Regions from separate parts of the Xanthobacter dioxanivorans genome, predicted to be linked through region 3. Evidence: predicted binding sites of a transcription regulator. Region 3 holds the regulator's gene; each other region holds the start of a gene.

What was found. Region 3 encodes LexA, which represses DNA repair genes until DNA is damaged. Its sites were predicted from a motif close to TGTTCNNNNTGTGTTCNG; they were not measured.
Region 1: a site for LexA is predicted at 2,274-2,291, ahead of recA (recombinase RecA). Genes of this name have one in related genera too.
Region 2: a site for LexA is predicted at 2,881-2,898, ahead of EZH22_RS04865 (PA0069 family radical SAM protein). Genes of this name have one in related genera too.

Annotation. Positions count from the first base shown of each region.
Region 1 is NZ_CP063362.1:4,966,501-4,970,777, reverse strand. It holds gene EZH22_RS23150 (hypothetical protein) at 426-764, shown strand; gene prfB (peptide chain release factor 2) at 832-1,962, opposite strand; gene recA (recombinase RecA) at 2,356-3,441, shown strand; gene alaS (alanine--tRNA ligase) at 3,671-4,277, shown strand, end outside.
Region 2 is NZ_CP063362.1:1,011,385-1,015,661, reverse strand. It holds gene EZH22_RS04875 (TetR/AcrR family transcriptional regulator) at 354-1,043, shown strand; gene EZH22_RS04870 (VOC family protein) at 1,091-1,558, opposite strand; gene EZH22_RS04865 (PA0069 family radical SAM protein) at 1,566-2,759, opposite strand; gene EZH22_RS04860 (aa3-type cytochrome c oxidase subunit IV) at 3,059-3,211, shown strand; gene EZH22_RS04855 (Re/Si-specific NAD(P)(+) transhydrogenase subunit alpha) at 3,247-4,277, shown strand, end outside.
Region 3 is NZ_CP063362.1:4,461,129-4,465,405, forward strand. It holds gene EZH22_RS20800 (DUF2147 domain-containing protein) at 1-266, shown strand, start outside; gene moaC (cyclic pyranopterin monophosphate synthase MoaC) at 391-879, shown strand; gene EZH22_RS20810 (molybdopterin molybdotransferase MoeA) at 927-2,141, shown strand; gene lexA (transcriptional repressor LexA) at 2,281-2,991, shown strand; gene EZH22_RS20820 (hypothetical protein) at 3,265-3,453, opposite strand; gene EZH22_RS20825 (ComEC/Rec2 family competence protein) at 3,450-4,277, opposite strand, start outside.

The DNA of each region.
Region 1 (4,277 bases), 510 kb from region 3:
ACGCTGTTTCCTGCTGCGCGGCGCGCTGTTTTACCAGCGATCGATCCTGTCGGTACGGCAAACCCGTGGGCGCCGAAACCAGCCCGTTTGGGGGGCGCCAACCCGTCACATGCCATGCAGGGCAATCGTACCTCGCGTCAGGCGCACCCGTTCGAATGAAGAGGGGTGCGGCCAAGGGGGCTTCCCTCTACTGGCTATTAAAGAGCGGCAACCTGTTTTTATGCACCGCACAATCGCCGGGACAGGGGATTAAGCCGTGGACCGCGAAGGTCGCCTGCGCCGACACGAACAGGGGCGCCTGCCCTATCGTCAGATAAGGCCACGCTAAATTTCCTTTGAGCTGACACCGGCTTGCGCCATCCTGAACGACCCGAACGGCCTAAGGTCAGCCAATCCTGTCTTTAGGCGAAACGGAGCCGTCGCCCATGACGCTTTCGACGCCGCGTCCGCCCGCGACCCTTGCCAGCCGCATGCTGCGACCGACCTTGGATCTCGTCTTCAGCCTTTCATGGGTGTGTTTCGCCCTGCCCGGCCATACACATGAATGGTATCCGGCCTATTGCTGCTCAGGGCAGGACTGCTACGAGATCATGCAGGACGAGGTGGAGTTCGCCGGTCAGGGTTATTTCATAAAGGCCACCGGCGAATATTTTCCGCGTGATGCGGTGCCCGAAAGCCCCGACGGCAAGTTCCATCGCTGCTCGGTCGGCGGGCAGAAGCAGGGGCGCACGCTCTGCCTATTCGCTCCCGCGCCGGCCTTCTGATGGCTGGGACCCAAAAAGGCAGGCCCGCTAACGCCAGCCTCTTCGAGCGAAGTTCGGACGCGGACCATCAGTCCACATCCTCAACCTGATCCGGGCCGCCGCCATAGGCGCGCTGGGCCAGGGCCGCCTGCATGAACGGGTCGAGGTCGCCGTCGAGCACCTCCTGCGGCGTGCCGGAGGTGATGCCGGTCCGCAGGTCCTTCACCAACTGGTAGGGCTGCAGCACGTAGGAGCGGATCTGGTGGCCCCAGCCGATATCGGTTTTGGCCGCCTGTTCCGCCATGGCCTCCGCCTCGCGCTTCTTCAGTTCCAGGTCGTAGAGCTTGGCGCGTAGCATGTTCCAGGCGGTGGCGCGGTTCTTGTGCTGGGAGCGGTCGCCCTCGCTCACCACGGCGATGCCGGTGGGAATGTGGGTGAGGCGCACCGCCGATTCGGTCTTGTTCACGTGCTGGCCGCCGGCGCCGCCGGAGCGCATGGTATCCACCCGGACGTCGGCTTCCTTGATGTCCACCACGATGCGATCATCCACCACCGGATAGACGTCCACGGAGGCGAACGAGGTCTGGCGGCGGGCGTTGGAATCGAAGGGCGAGATGCGCACGAGGCGGTGCACGCCGGCCTCGGTCTTCAGCCAGCCGTAGGCGTTGTGGCCCTTGACCTGGATGGTGGCGGACTTCAGGCCGGCCTGCTCGCCCTGGCTCTCGTCCATCAGCTCGACCTTGAAGCCGTGTCGCTCGCACCAGCGCCGGTACATGCGCAGCAGCATCTCCGCCCAGTCCTGGCTGTCGGTGCCACCGGCGCCGGCATGGACTTCCAGGTAGCTGTCGTTGGAATCGGCCTCGCCGGAGAGCAGCGCCTCCAACTCGCGGCGCGCCAGCTCCGCCTTCAGCCCGTCGAGGGCGGAGGCGGCTTCGGTGATGACGCCCTCGTCCCCCTCCGCCTCCCCGAGCTCGATGAGCTCCATATGGTCGGCGAGGTCGCGCTCCACCCGGTCGATGGCGGAGAGGCCATCTTCCAGGGTGGTACGCTCCTGCATCAGCTTCTGCGCTCGTTCCGGATCGTCCCACAGCTTGGGGTCTTCCACGATGGCATTCAGCTCGGCGAGCCGCCGGCGCGAGCGATCCACGTCGAGATGGGACCGCAGGAGGTCCAGGGAAGCTCTGATCTCGTCGACCTTCGCGGCGAGTTCCGCGCGCATGGCTTTTCGTTCTCCGGCTGAGGGCCGCGGAAAATAGCGGCGGCGGGCATGGGTGTAAACGGACGTGCACGGCGAGGCCATTGGCGTCCGGCGACAAGGGCGGGCCGGGGCAGGTGGAGGGAAGCCGGAAGACAGCCCCTCGACCGCGCCCTCACCGTGCGGCTCCGATCAACGCGGGTGTCCCTGCGCATGAGGCGATGGAGCGCATGGACGCCTTCGGGTTTCAACCCGAGATATGCACATCCTCCTCGCGCATCTAAAAATCGGACACATGGTGACTCGAGCCACATCGCTTCGCGCTTCCATGCAATGAGAACATATTGCGAACGGAGAACAAAACATGTACGAAGGTCGGGCGTGCATTTCCCCTTGCACCGGCACTGGAGCGCGGCGATGACTCAGGCGACACTCCGACTCGTCGAAGGTTCTTCCATGGACAAGACCAAGGCGCTGGATGCCGCGCTCTCTCAGATCGAGCGGCATTTCGGCAAGGGCTCGATCATGCGGCTCGGCAAGGGCGGCAAAGCGCTCGAGATCGAGAGCATTCCGACCGGATCGCTGGGGCTCGACATCGCGCTCGGCATAGGCGGGTTGCCAAAAGGCCGCGTGGTGGAAATCTTCGGCCCGGAATCGTCGGGCAAGACGACGCTCGCGCTTCATGTGATCGCCGAATCGCAGAAGCGGGGCGGCACTTGCGCCTTCATCGACGCCGAGCACGCGCTCGATCCCATCTATGCCCGCAAGCTCGGGGTCAGCCTCGACGACCTCCTCATCTCCCAGCCGGATGCGGGCGAGCAGGCGCTCGAGATCGCCGATACGCTGGTGCGCTCGGGCGCCGTCGACGTGCTGGTGGTCGATTCGGTGGCGGCGCTGACGCCGCGCGCCGAGCTCGACGGCGAGATGGGGGACAACCAGCCCGGCATGCAGGCTCGCCTCATGAGCCAGGCGTTGCGCAAGCTCACCGCTTCCATCTCCAAGTCCAACACGATGGTGATCTTCATCAACCAGATCCGGATGAAGATCGGCGTCATGTACGGCTCGCCGGAGACCACGACCGGTGGCAATGCGCTTAAATTCTACGCTTCCATTCGTCTCGATATCCGCCGGATCGGCATGATCAAGGAGCGCGACGAGGTTGTGGGCAACCAGACCCGCGTGAAGGTGGTGAAGAACAAGCTCGCCCCGCCCTTCAAGCAGGTGGAGTTCGACATCATGTACGGCGAGGGCGTGTCGAAGACGGGCGAACTGCTCGATCTCGGCGTCAAGGCCGGAGTGGTCGAGAAGTCCGGGGCGTGGTTCTCCTATGACAGCCAGCGCCTCGGTCAGGGGCGGGAGAATGCCAAGACTTTCCTGAAGCAGAACCAGGAGGTGGCCGGGCGCATCGAGGCGGCCATCCGCCAGAATGCCGGCCTCATCGCGGAGAAGATCCTCGCGGGAGATCCGGAGGTGGACGCCGACGGGGATGCTGCGGACGCCTGACGGGCGCATTAGCGCCCTGTCTGCATGTCCTTCTGCGTTCCGGTGCGCAAAGGCGTTTCTGGACAAGCGCCGGGCCCGTCGTTAAACGAACCCGGTTCCGGTGGGCCGTGCGCGGCATGGTGCGGCGCGTGCCGGGACCGCGGGGTGCGCCATCCGGGCGCAGGACGCGGAGCGATCACAGAAGCCGGCTGCCTGTGCGGCCCGGCGCCCAGGGGACAGTGGCCGGCACATGAGCGGCGTCAACGAGATCCGATCGAGCTTCATCGATTTCTTCGTGAAGGAGGGGCATGAGGCGCTGCCTTCCTCCCCGCTTGTGCCGCACAACGATCCCACCCTCATGTTCACCAATGCGGGCATGGTGCAGTTCAAGAACGTCTTCACCGGCGTCGAGAAGCGGCCCTATTCCCGCGCGGTGACATCGCAGAAGTGCGTGCGGGCAGGCGGCAAGCACAACGACCTCGACAATGTGGGCTACACCGCCCGGCACCACACCTTCTTCGAGATGCTGGGGAACTTCTCCTTCGGCGACTATTTCAAGGAGCGGGCCATCGAGCTCGCCTGGAAGCTCATCACCGGAACGTTCGAGCTGCCGCGCGAGCGCCTGCTCGTCACCGTCTACAGTGAGGACGAAGAAGCGTACGGCCTGTGGAAGAAGATCGCCGGCCTGCCCGACGAACGCATCATCCGCATCGCCACCTCTGACAATTTCTGGTCCATGGGCGACACCGGGCCGTGCGGGCCGTGCTCGGAGATCTTCTTCGACCACGGTCCGAACGTGCCCGGCGGCCCTCCCGGCTCGGCGGACGAGGACGGCGACCGCTTCATCGAGATCTGGA
Region 2 (4,277 bases), 2.8 Mb from region 3:
CGGAGGGGCCGGAGGCAGGCCGGTTGTCCCGTTCGCAGCGCCGTCGCATCCGAAGGCCGGCCGAAATGAAAAAGGGAGGAGAGCGGGGGCGTTGCTCTCCTCCCTCGGTCCGATCAGCGCGTGGGTTGCGGAACCACGCGATTGACCGAACGGTTCAGTTCGATGAATGGAAGTTAGCCCAGTTCCGCGGCCTTGGCAACGGAGAACTGAACGGTTCGGTCAATTTTTTCCTTTCAAGGACTGTGGCGTGGGTGCAACCTGTTGGCCGGACATGGTGCGGCGGGCATTCGGAGCTTGCGCCGGGCGGGCGCCATCGCCGAGAACAGGGCGGGGAGAGAAAGCGACGTGAGCTTATGAGCGAGAGCGGTGCCGACGGGGACCTCAAGGTGCGCGCAGGCAACACGCGGGAGAGCCTGTCCGCCGCCGGGCAGGACCCCGAAAAGCGCAATCAGATCCTGGTGGGTGCGCGGGATGTGTTTTTCGATCGCGGCTTCGACGCTGCCAGCATGGGCGATATCGCGCGCGCGGCCGGAGTCTCCAAGGGCACCCTCTACGTTTATTTCGAGAACAAGGAAGACCTCTTCGCCGCCCTGGTCGCGAGCGAATGCGAGGAGACCGCAGAGCGGATGTTCGTGGTGGATGCCGAGGAAGAGGACGTGGAAACCGCCCTCACCAAGCTCGGCTATTCCTTCATCCACGCCGTCCTGCGCCCGAGCAGCATCGCGCTGCTGCGCACCGTCATCGCCATCTCTGCCAAGTTTCCCGACATCGGACGGCAATTCTTCGAGGCCGGCCCCTGCGAGGGGGTGAGCCGCCTGTCCCGCTTCCTCGCCGCCAAGGTGGAACAGGGGGTTCTCGACATTGACGACGTGGATCAGGCGGCGAGCCAGTTCCTCACCTTGTGCAAGGACGGCGTGACCATTCCCGTCCTCGTCGGCGCGCCGGACGCCCCCGACCCGGAATCGGTGGCGAAATCCGTACGGGGTGCGGTCCGCGTGTTCATGCGCGCCTATGGCGCCGACCGCTGCCGCCCGGACGCCTGAAGGCATCACGGCGCGGCGAGCACCGCACCCGCCGCGCACCGTGCGGCTCAAGATGCGGCTTTCTTGGGCACGGTCAGCCGACCTTCGGCATCGAATGGGAAGAAGGGATTGTGCGCCACTTCCCACAGGTGCCCGTCAGGATCGGCGAAATAGCCGCTCGTCCCGCCCCAGAAGACCTTCTGCGCCGGCTTCACCTGCGTGCCTCCGGCCGCAGCCGCACGGGCGATGAGTGCGGCCACCTCCTCTTCGCTTGCCACGTTGCAGGCGAGCGTCTGCCCGGCGAAACGCTGCGCGGGCTCGTCGGGAAGGGTTGCGTCCTCCGCGAGGCGATGGCGTGGGAACAGGCTCAGCACCACGTGCCCGGCCATGAAGAAGGCGACGCCCTCCGCTCCGGCGTCGCGCTGTTCGAGACCCATGGCCGAATAGAATGCGCAGGCGCGGGCGAGGTCACCGACGCCGAGGGTGACCAAATGGAGGCGCAGGGCTGGCGAAGGCGAAGTGGTCGGCACGGGCATGGGGCTCTCAATCGAACAGGGAAAGCTGCTGGCCGGGAGCGGCCGGACGGCGGAAATGGGTGGTGGTGAGCTTCATGCCCCGTCCCGCCAGGCCGAGGCGCCGGGCGGCGATCTCGAAGCGGCGGCCGATGGTCCACGCATAGGGGCCTTCGCCGCGCTGCCGCTTGCCGAAGGTGGCATCATAGTCCCGCCCGCCGTGCATCTGCCGGATGAGGCCCAGCACGTGCCGGGCCTTGTCGGGAAAATGCGCCACCAGCCATTCACGGAACAGGTCGGCGATCTCCAGCGGCAGGCGCAGCATGACGTAGCCGGCCTCGCAGGCGCCCGCGGCCTTGGCCGCGTCGAGGATGCGCTCCACCTCCATGTCGTTCAGCGCCGGGATGAGCGGGGCGGTGAGCACGGCCGTGGGGATGCCCGCGTCGGCGAGGCGGCGGATGGTGCCGAGCCGAACGTGCGGGCTCGCCGCCCTCGGCTCCATGGTCCGGGCGAGATGCGGGTCGAGGGTGGTGACGGAGATGGCCACCTTCACCAGGCCGCGCTCGGCCATGGGGGCGAGGATGTCGATGTCACGGGCCACCAGCGCCGACTTGGTCACGATGCCCACCGGATGGCCGAAATCCGCCAGCACCTCGAGAATGCGCCGCGTCACTTCGTAGCGCCGTTCGATGGGCTGGTAGGGGTCGGTGTTGGTGCCCATGGCGATGACGCGGGGCTGGTAGGAGGGGTGGGAGAGCTCCCGCGCCAGCAGTTCCGGTGCGTCCGGCTTTACGAACAGCTTGCTCTCGAAATCGAGGCCGGCGGAGAGGCCGTGATAGGCATGGGTCGGCCGCGCGAAACAATAGACGCATCCGTGCTCGCATCCGCGATAGGCGTTGATGGAGCGGTCGAAGGCGATGTCGGGTGACTGGTTGCGGGTGATGATCGTGCGCGCGCGTTCCTCCGTTACCTGCGTGCGGAAGGGGGGCAGCTCTTCGAGGCTCTGCCAGCCGTCGTCGAACAGCACCCGGGCCGCCGGCTCGAACCGCCCGGCGGCGTTGGACACCGCGCCGCGCCCACGCCGGCGCTCCGCCTCGACGCCCGCACCGCCCTCCCCGTGGAGCGCGGCGGGGACGGCAGGGGGCGGGAGCGCCCGCTCTTCCGCGAGGCGGCCGACAATGCGCGCCGACCGCGGCTCGGTCACCGCGAGCGGCGCCGCCTTCACCTTCCGCGCCGGGGGGGCTGGCTTGTCCCTCGGCGCGCCGTCGTCCGCAGGCGGGGACCGGCGTGCTGTGCGAGAGCGGGAATCACGATCGGGCATCATAAAAAAAGGCTAGCACCGCGCCGCGAACAAAACAAGAACATACGATGCCAGGCCAACGTGTTCTTCATATCGGACAATCGCTTCAGCCGAGCCCGCGGCACTCCCCCGGATTTTGGTGGCATATTGTACACCACAATGCGGTTGCCAGAAATTCGCAACTCCGCTAAAGGCCAATACAAACGCTGGAGCAGGGGGAAAAGATGGCTGACCACGCCACGGCCGAGTATGCCACCGCGGATGGCAACGACTACGCCGAACACGAGAGCACCTACGTCCTTTTCACCGCCCTGACCAAATGGGGCGCGATCGGCGTCGCTATCATCCTCGCCCTCATGTGGATCTTCCTCCTCTGACCCGCTGATGGGCGGGAGCACCGGAGACATTTCAGATGAAAATCGCTGTCCCCGCCGAGATTGATCTCGGCGAGCCGCGGGTCGCTGCGACCCCGGATACGGTGAAGCGTCTCGTCGCGCTTGGCGCCGACGTGGCGGTGGAGACCGGCGCGGGCGTGAAGTCCGGCATTCTCGATGCCGACTATGTGGCGGCAGGCGCCACCATCGCGCCGTCGGCGTCGGATGCGCTGTACGGCGCGGACGTGGTACTGAAGGTGCGCCGCCCGACGGAAGCCGAACTTTCGTCGTACAAGCCCGGCGCGCTGCTTCTGGCCATCCTCGACCCGTACGGCAATGACGAGGCGCTGGCGACGCTGGCCCGCTACAACGTCAACGCCTTCGCCATGGAGCTGATGCCCCGCATCACCCGGGCCCAGGTGATGGACGTGCTGTCCTCCCAGGCGAACCTTGCCGGCTACCGCGCGGTGATCGACGCCGCCGCGGAGTTCAACCGAGCCCTGCCGCAGATGATGACCGCCGCCGGCACCGTACCCGCGGCGCGCGTCTTCGTCATGGGGGCGGGCGTGGCCGGGCTCCAGGCCATCGCCACCGCCCGCCGCCTCGGTGCCATCGTGACCGCCACCGACGTGCGCCCCGCCGCCAAGGAGCAGGTCGCCTCCCTCGGCGCCAAGTTCGTCGCGGTGGAGGACGACGAGTTCAAGCAGGCGGAGACCGCCGCCGGCTATGCCAAGCCCATGTCCGCCGAGTACCAGGCCAAGCAGGCCGCCCTCGTCGCCGACCACGTGAAGAAGCAGGACATCGTCATCACCACCGCCTTGATCCCCGGCCGGCCCGCGCCGCGCCTGATCTCGGCGGAGATGGTGGCCTCCATGAAGCCGGGCTCGGTGATCGTGGACCTCGCGGTGGAGCGTGGCGGCAATGTCGCCGGCGCGGTCCCCGGCGAGGTGGTCGAGGTGGGCAACGTCAAGATCGTCGGCCACCTCAACGTGCCCGGCCGGATCGCCGCCTCGTCCTCTCCGCTCTATGCCAAGAACCTGTTCAACTTCTTCGAGACGATGGTGGACAA
Region 3 (4,277 bases):
CCTCCGAAGGGCTCAAGGCCGATCCCGCCCTCAAGGACGTGAACAATTCCAACGCGTCCCTGCGCAGCCGGCCGCTGAAGGGCGTCACCATCCTGTCGGGCTTTTCGGGCGGGCCGAAGGAATGGACGGGCGGCAGCATCTACAATGCCGAGGACGGCAAGACCTATTCCGGCTCCATCACGCTCGACGGCGACGACACGCTGAAGCTGCGCGGCTGCATCGTCGCCCCGCTCTGCAAGACCCAGAGCTGGACGCGCCTGCGCTGAGGCCGGGTCCACCCCGCCATCATCCCCCGGCACGTCCGGGGGAGCCTGCCGAGGTGGACAGGGCCGGCTGCGACCGCCATCTTCGCCGGAAGCGAAGATCGATTCCGGGACGCACAGCACGCCCATGGCCAGCCTGACCCATCTCGACGACCAGGGCGCCGCCCGCATGGTGGACGTGTCCGACAAGGTCGCGACCACCCGCGAGGCCCTCGCCGAGGGGCGCGTGGTGATGGCGCCGGCGACCCTCGAGCTCATTCTTTCCGGCAACGCCAAGAAGGGCGATGTGCTCGGCGCCGCGCGTCTCGCCGGCATCATGGCGGCCAAGCGCACCCACGAGCTCATTCCGTTGTGCCACCCGCTCATGCTCACCAAGGTCGAGGTGGAGGTGTCCCCCGATCCCGCCTTGCCGGGCCTCCAGGTGACGGCGCGGGTGAAGACCACCGGGCAGACGGGCGTGGAGATGGAGGCGCTCACGGCGGTTTCGGTCGCCTGCCTCACCATCTATGACATGGCCAAGGCGGCCGACCGTGGCATGCGGATGGAAGGCATAAGGCTTCTGGAGAAATCCGGCGGCCGCAGCGGTCATTTCCGCGCCGACCCGCCGACCGGCTGATACGACGGGCCCATGGTGAAACCAAGCGCGAGAGCAGGAGGCGCGTGATGGCGCTGATGAGCGTCGAGGAGGCCATCGGCCTCGTCACGGCCGAGGTGTCCGCCCTCGGCACCGAGGATGTGCCCGTGGCTGCGGCCGCCGGGCGCGTGCTGGCCCGCGACCTCCTGGCTCGCCGCACCCAGCCCCCCGCCGATATGTCGGCCATGGACGGGTATGCGGTGCGCGGAGCCGACATCGCCGAAACGCCGGCCCGCCTTGCCGTCATCGGCGAATCTGCGGCCGGTCGGCCATTCGCCGGGCCGGTGGGTCTGGGCGAGGCGGTGCGCATCTTTACCGGCGCGGTGGTGCCGGAGGGCGCCGATACGGTGGTGATCCAGGAGAACACCGCGCGTGACGGCGCCATCGTCACCACCACCGCGCCCACCGCCACTTTGCGCAACGTGCGCCTGAAGGGCTGCGACTTCACGGCCGGAACGCCCGGCCTTGTGGCCGGGCGGCGCCTCACCGGGCGCGACATCATGCTCGCCGCCGCCATGGACCACCCCACGCTCCCCGTCGCCCGTCGCCCGCGCGTGGCCCTGATGCAGACGGGGGACGAACTGGTGCTGCCGGGCCAAGGCACCGGCAAGGACAGCGAGATCGTCGTCTCCAACGCCTTCGGCCTCGCCGCCCTCGCCCGTCGTGCCGGCGCCGAGGTGACCGACCTCGGCCTCATCGGCGACGACCTTGCGGCTATTCGCGCCCGGGTGGCGCATGCGCTCTCCGGCGCGTTCGACCTGGTGGTGTCTTCCGGCGGCGCGTCGGTGGGCGATCACGATCTCATGGGGCCGGCGCTGCGGGCGGAGGGCGTCGACCTTTCGGTGCACAAGATCGCGCTCAGGCCGGGCAAGCCGCTGATGTTCGGTAGCCGCGGCGGCGTGCGCGTGCTTGGCCTGCCGGGCAATCCGGTGTCCTCGCACGTCTGCGCCATGGTGTTCCTTGTGCCCCTGGTGCGCGCGCTGCAGGGCGATGCCGCGCCCGGCCCTCTCGCCGCCCCGGCGCGCCTCGCCGTGGACGTTCCGGCCAACGACGCCCGCCGCGACTTCATGCGGGCGCGGCTGGAGCGCCATGCCGACGGATCGGCGCGCGTGACCCCTTTCGCCTCGCAGGACAGCGCCATGCTCAGCGTGCTTGCGGCGGCCGACTGCCTGCTGATCCGCCCGCCTTTCGCCCCCGCCGGCAAGGCCGGAGATCCCTGCGAGATCATTCCGTTCGACGATTGATCCCGCCTTAACCGTGCGTTCACTACTTGCGGAACACAAAAGGAACAGATAAGAACTGTTCATGATTTGTTTCGCGGCGCGCAGGGCTGGGGCGCCGGAGTGAACCGGAGCGCACGCGGCGCCGCTAGGGGGCAAGAGAATGCTGACGCGCAAGCAATATGACCTGCTTCGCTTCATCCACGAGCGGTTGAAGGAAACCGGCGTGCCCCCCTCCTTCGACGAGATGAAGGAGGCGCTGGACCTGAGGTCGAAGTCGGGCATTCACCGTCTCATCACGGCGTTGGAAGAGCGCGGCTTCATCCGGCGCCTGCCCAACCGCGCCCGGGCGCTGGAAGTGGTGCGCCTGCCGGACAGCGTGGCTCCGGGCCTCGCTGCGGCCCACAGCGGCGGGCGCGGCTTTTCCCCATCTGTCATTGAGGGCAGCCTCGGCAAGGTGCGCCCCGCCTCCGGCGACGACGAAACGGCGCCCACGGTATCGGTGCCGGTCATGGGCCGTATCGCCGCCGGCACGCCCATCTCCGCCATTCAGACCCGCAGCCACACCCTCAACATTCCCCCCGAGATGCTGGGCAGCGGCGAGCACTTCGCCCTGGAAGTGCGCGGCGACAGCATGATCGAGGCCGGCATCCTCGACGGCGACACGGTCCTCATCCGCAAGTGCGAGACCGCGGAAACTGGCGACATCATCGTGGCGCTGGTGGACGATGAGGAAGCCACCCTCAAGCGCCTGCGCAAGAAGGGGGCCTCCATCGCGCTGGAAGCCGCCAACCCGGCCTACGAGACCCGTATCTTCGGTCCCGACCGCGTGCGCATCCAGGGCCGCCTCATCGGCCTGATGCGGCGCTACTGACGCTCCGGCGCCTTTGCGTTCTTCTCCCCCGCGGAGAGGAATGGGGTGAGGGGCGGCGACGGTCGCCATGCTCAACGGGGCCGGTTCCTTCGGGAATGCAGCTCCTCACCCCGACCCTTCTCTTCAACAGTCAGCGTCCGGGCCTCGCCCTGCGCGGCGGCGCACATCCCTGCGTGGGCGCAGGCGCGTCATTCCGTCACGAAATGCCCTCCTTGGTCGTGGGGGCGAACGTGAGGTGCGGAAATGAGGAGGTCGCCGAAAGGCCGCGGACGCTCACGGGGATGCCGCGTCGGCTTCGGCATCCTCGGCAGTGCCGACGCTCACCTCGGCCGGCGCCGGCGGCAGGCGTGGCATCCAGGGGCGCTGGACATGGGGGCGGCGCGTCGGCTCCTCACGCCAGATGCCGTCCTTCAGGAAGTAGGCGAGCGTGCCGGTGCGGGCCAGCGTGGCTGGCGTGATCACCTTGGCGGGGCAATCGGCAGGGGGGCGTCGCGGGTGACGACGATGCGCGATTCAAGGCAGTCCGCCTCCAGGCTTTCCGCCCGGCGCGAGACGGCGATGGTGCCGCCGTCCGGCAGCGGCGCCGTGCAGCCGAAGGCGTCGCAGGAGAAGGCGGAGGCGAGGGTCTTGTCCGCCGCTGTCCGCCTGTCGCCCTCACGCGTCATCCATTGCTCCACGATGAGCTTCTGGCCGCGCGCGCCGATCACCGAAAGGCGACCGTCGGCGCCGCGCACGGCCACCGCCTGCGCATCCGGGGCGATGAGCATGTCCGGTCGTGGCGGCGGCCCCGCCAGTGCGAGGGCAAGGCCGAGGGGGACGATGGCCACCGCCGTCAGGACCCCACGCAGCAGGCAGAGGGCGAGCAAAGCGAGGCTGAGCAGGCAGAGCGTCGCCGGGCCCACCGCATCGAGGCGCACGTCCGCGCCCGGCAAGGCGGCGATGCGGTCGGACACCGCGACCATGATCTCGATGCCCCACCCCATCACCGGCCAGGCGAGATGGTCCCATCCGAAGGGCATCAACAGCACGCCGAGGAGGCCGAACGGCATCACCAGGAACGACACCGCCGGCATGGCCGCCAGATTGGCGAGGAGGCCATAGGGGGCCACCCGCTGGAAATGGAAGACCCCGTAGGGCGCCGTGGCGAGGCCCGCGACCAGGGAGGTGAGCGCGGTTCCGCCCACCAGCACCACGATCCATACCAGCACCTGTCCGGCCCAGCCGTCCGGCCGCGGCACGGCGCGCAGGGGCCGCAGGCGCTCATAGGCGGCCACCAGCGCCAAGGT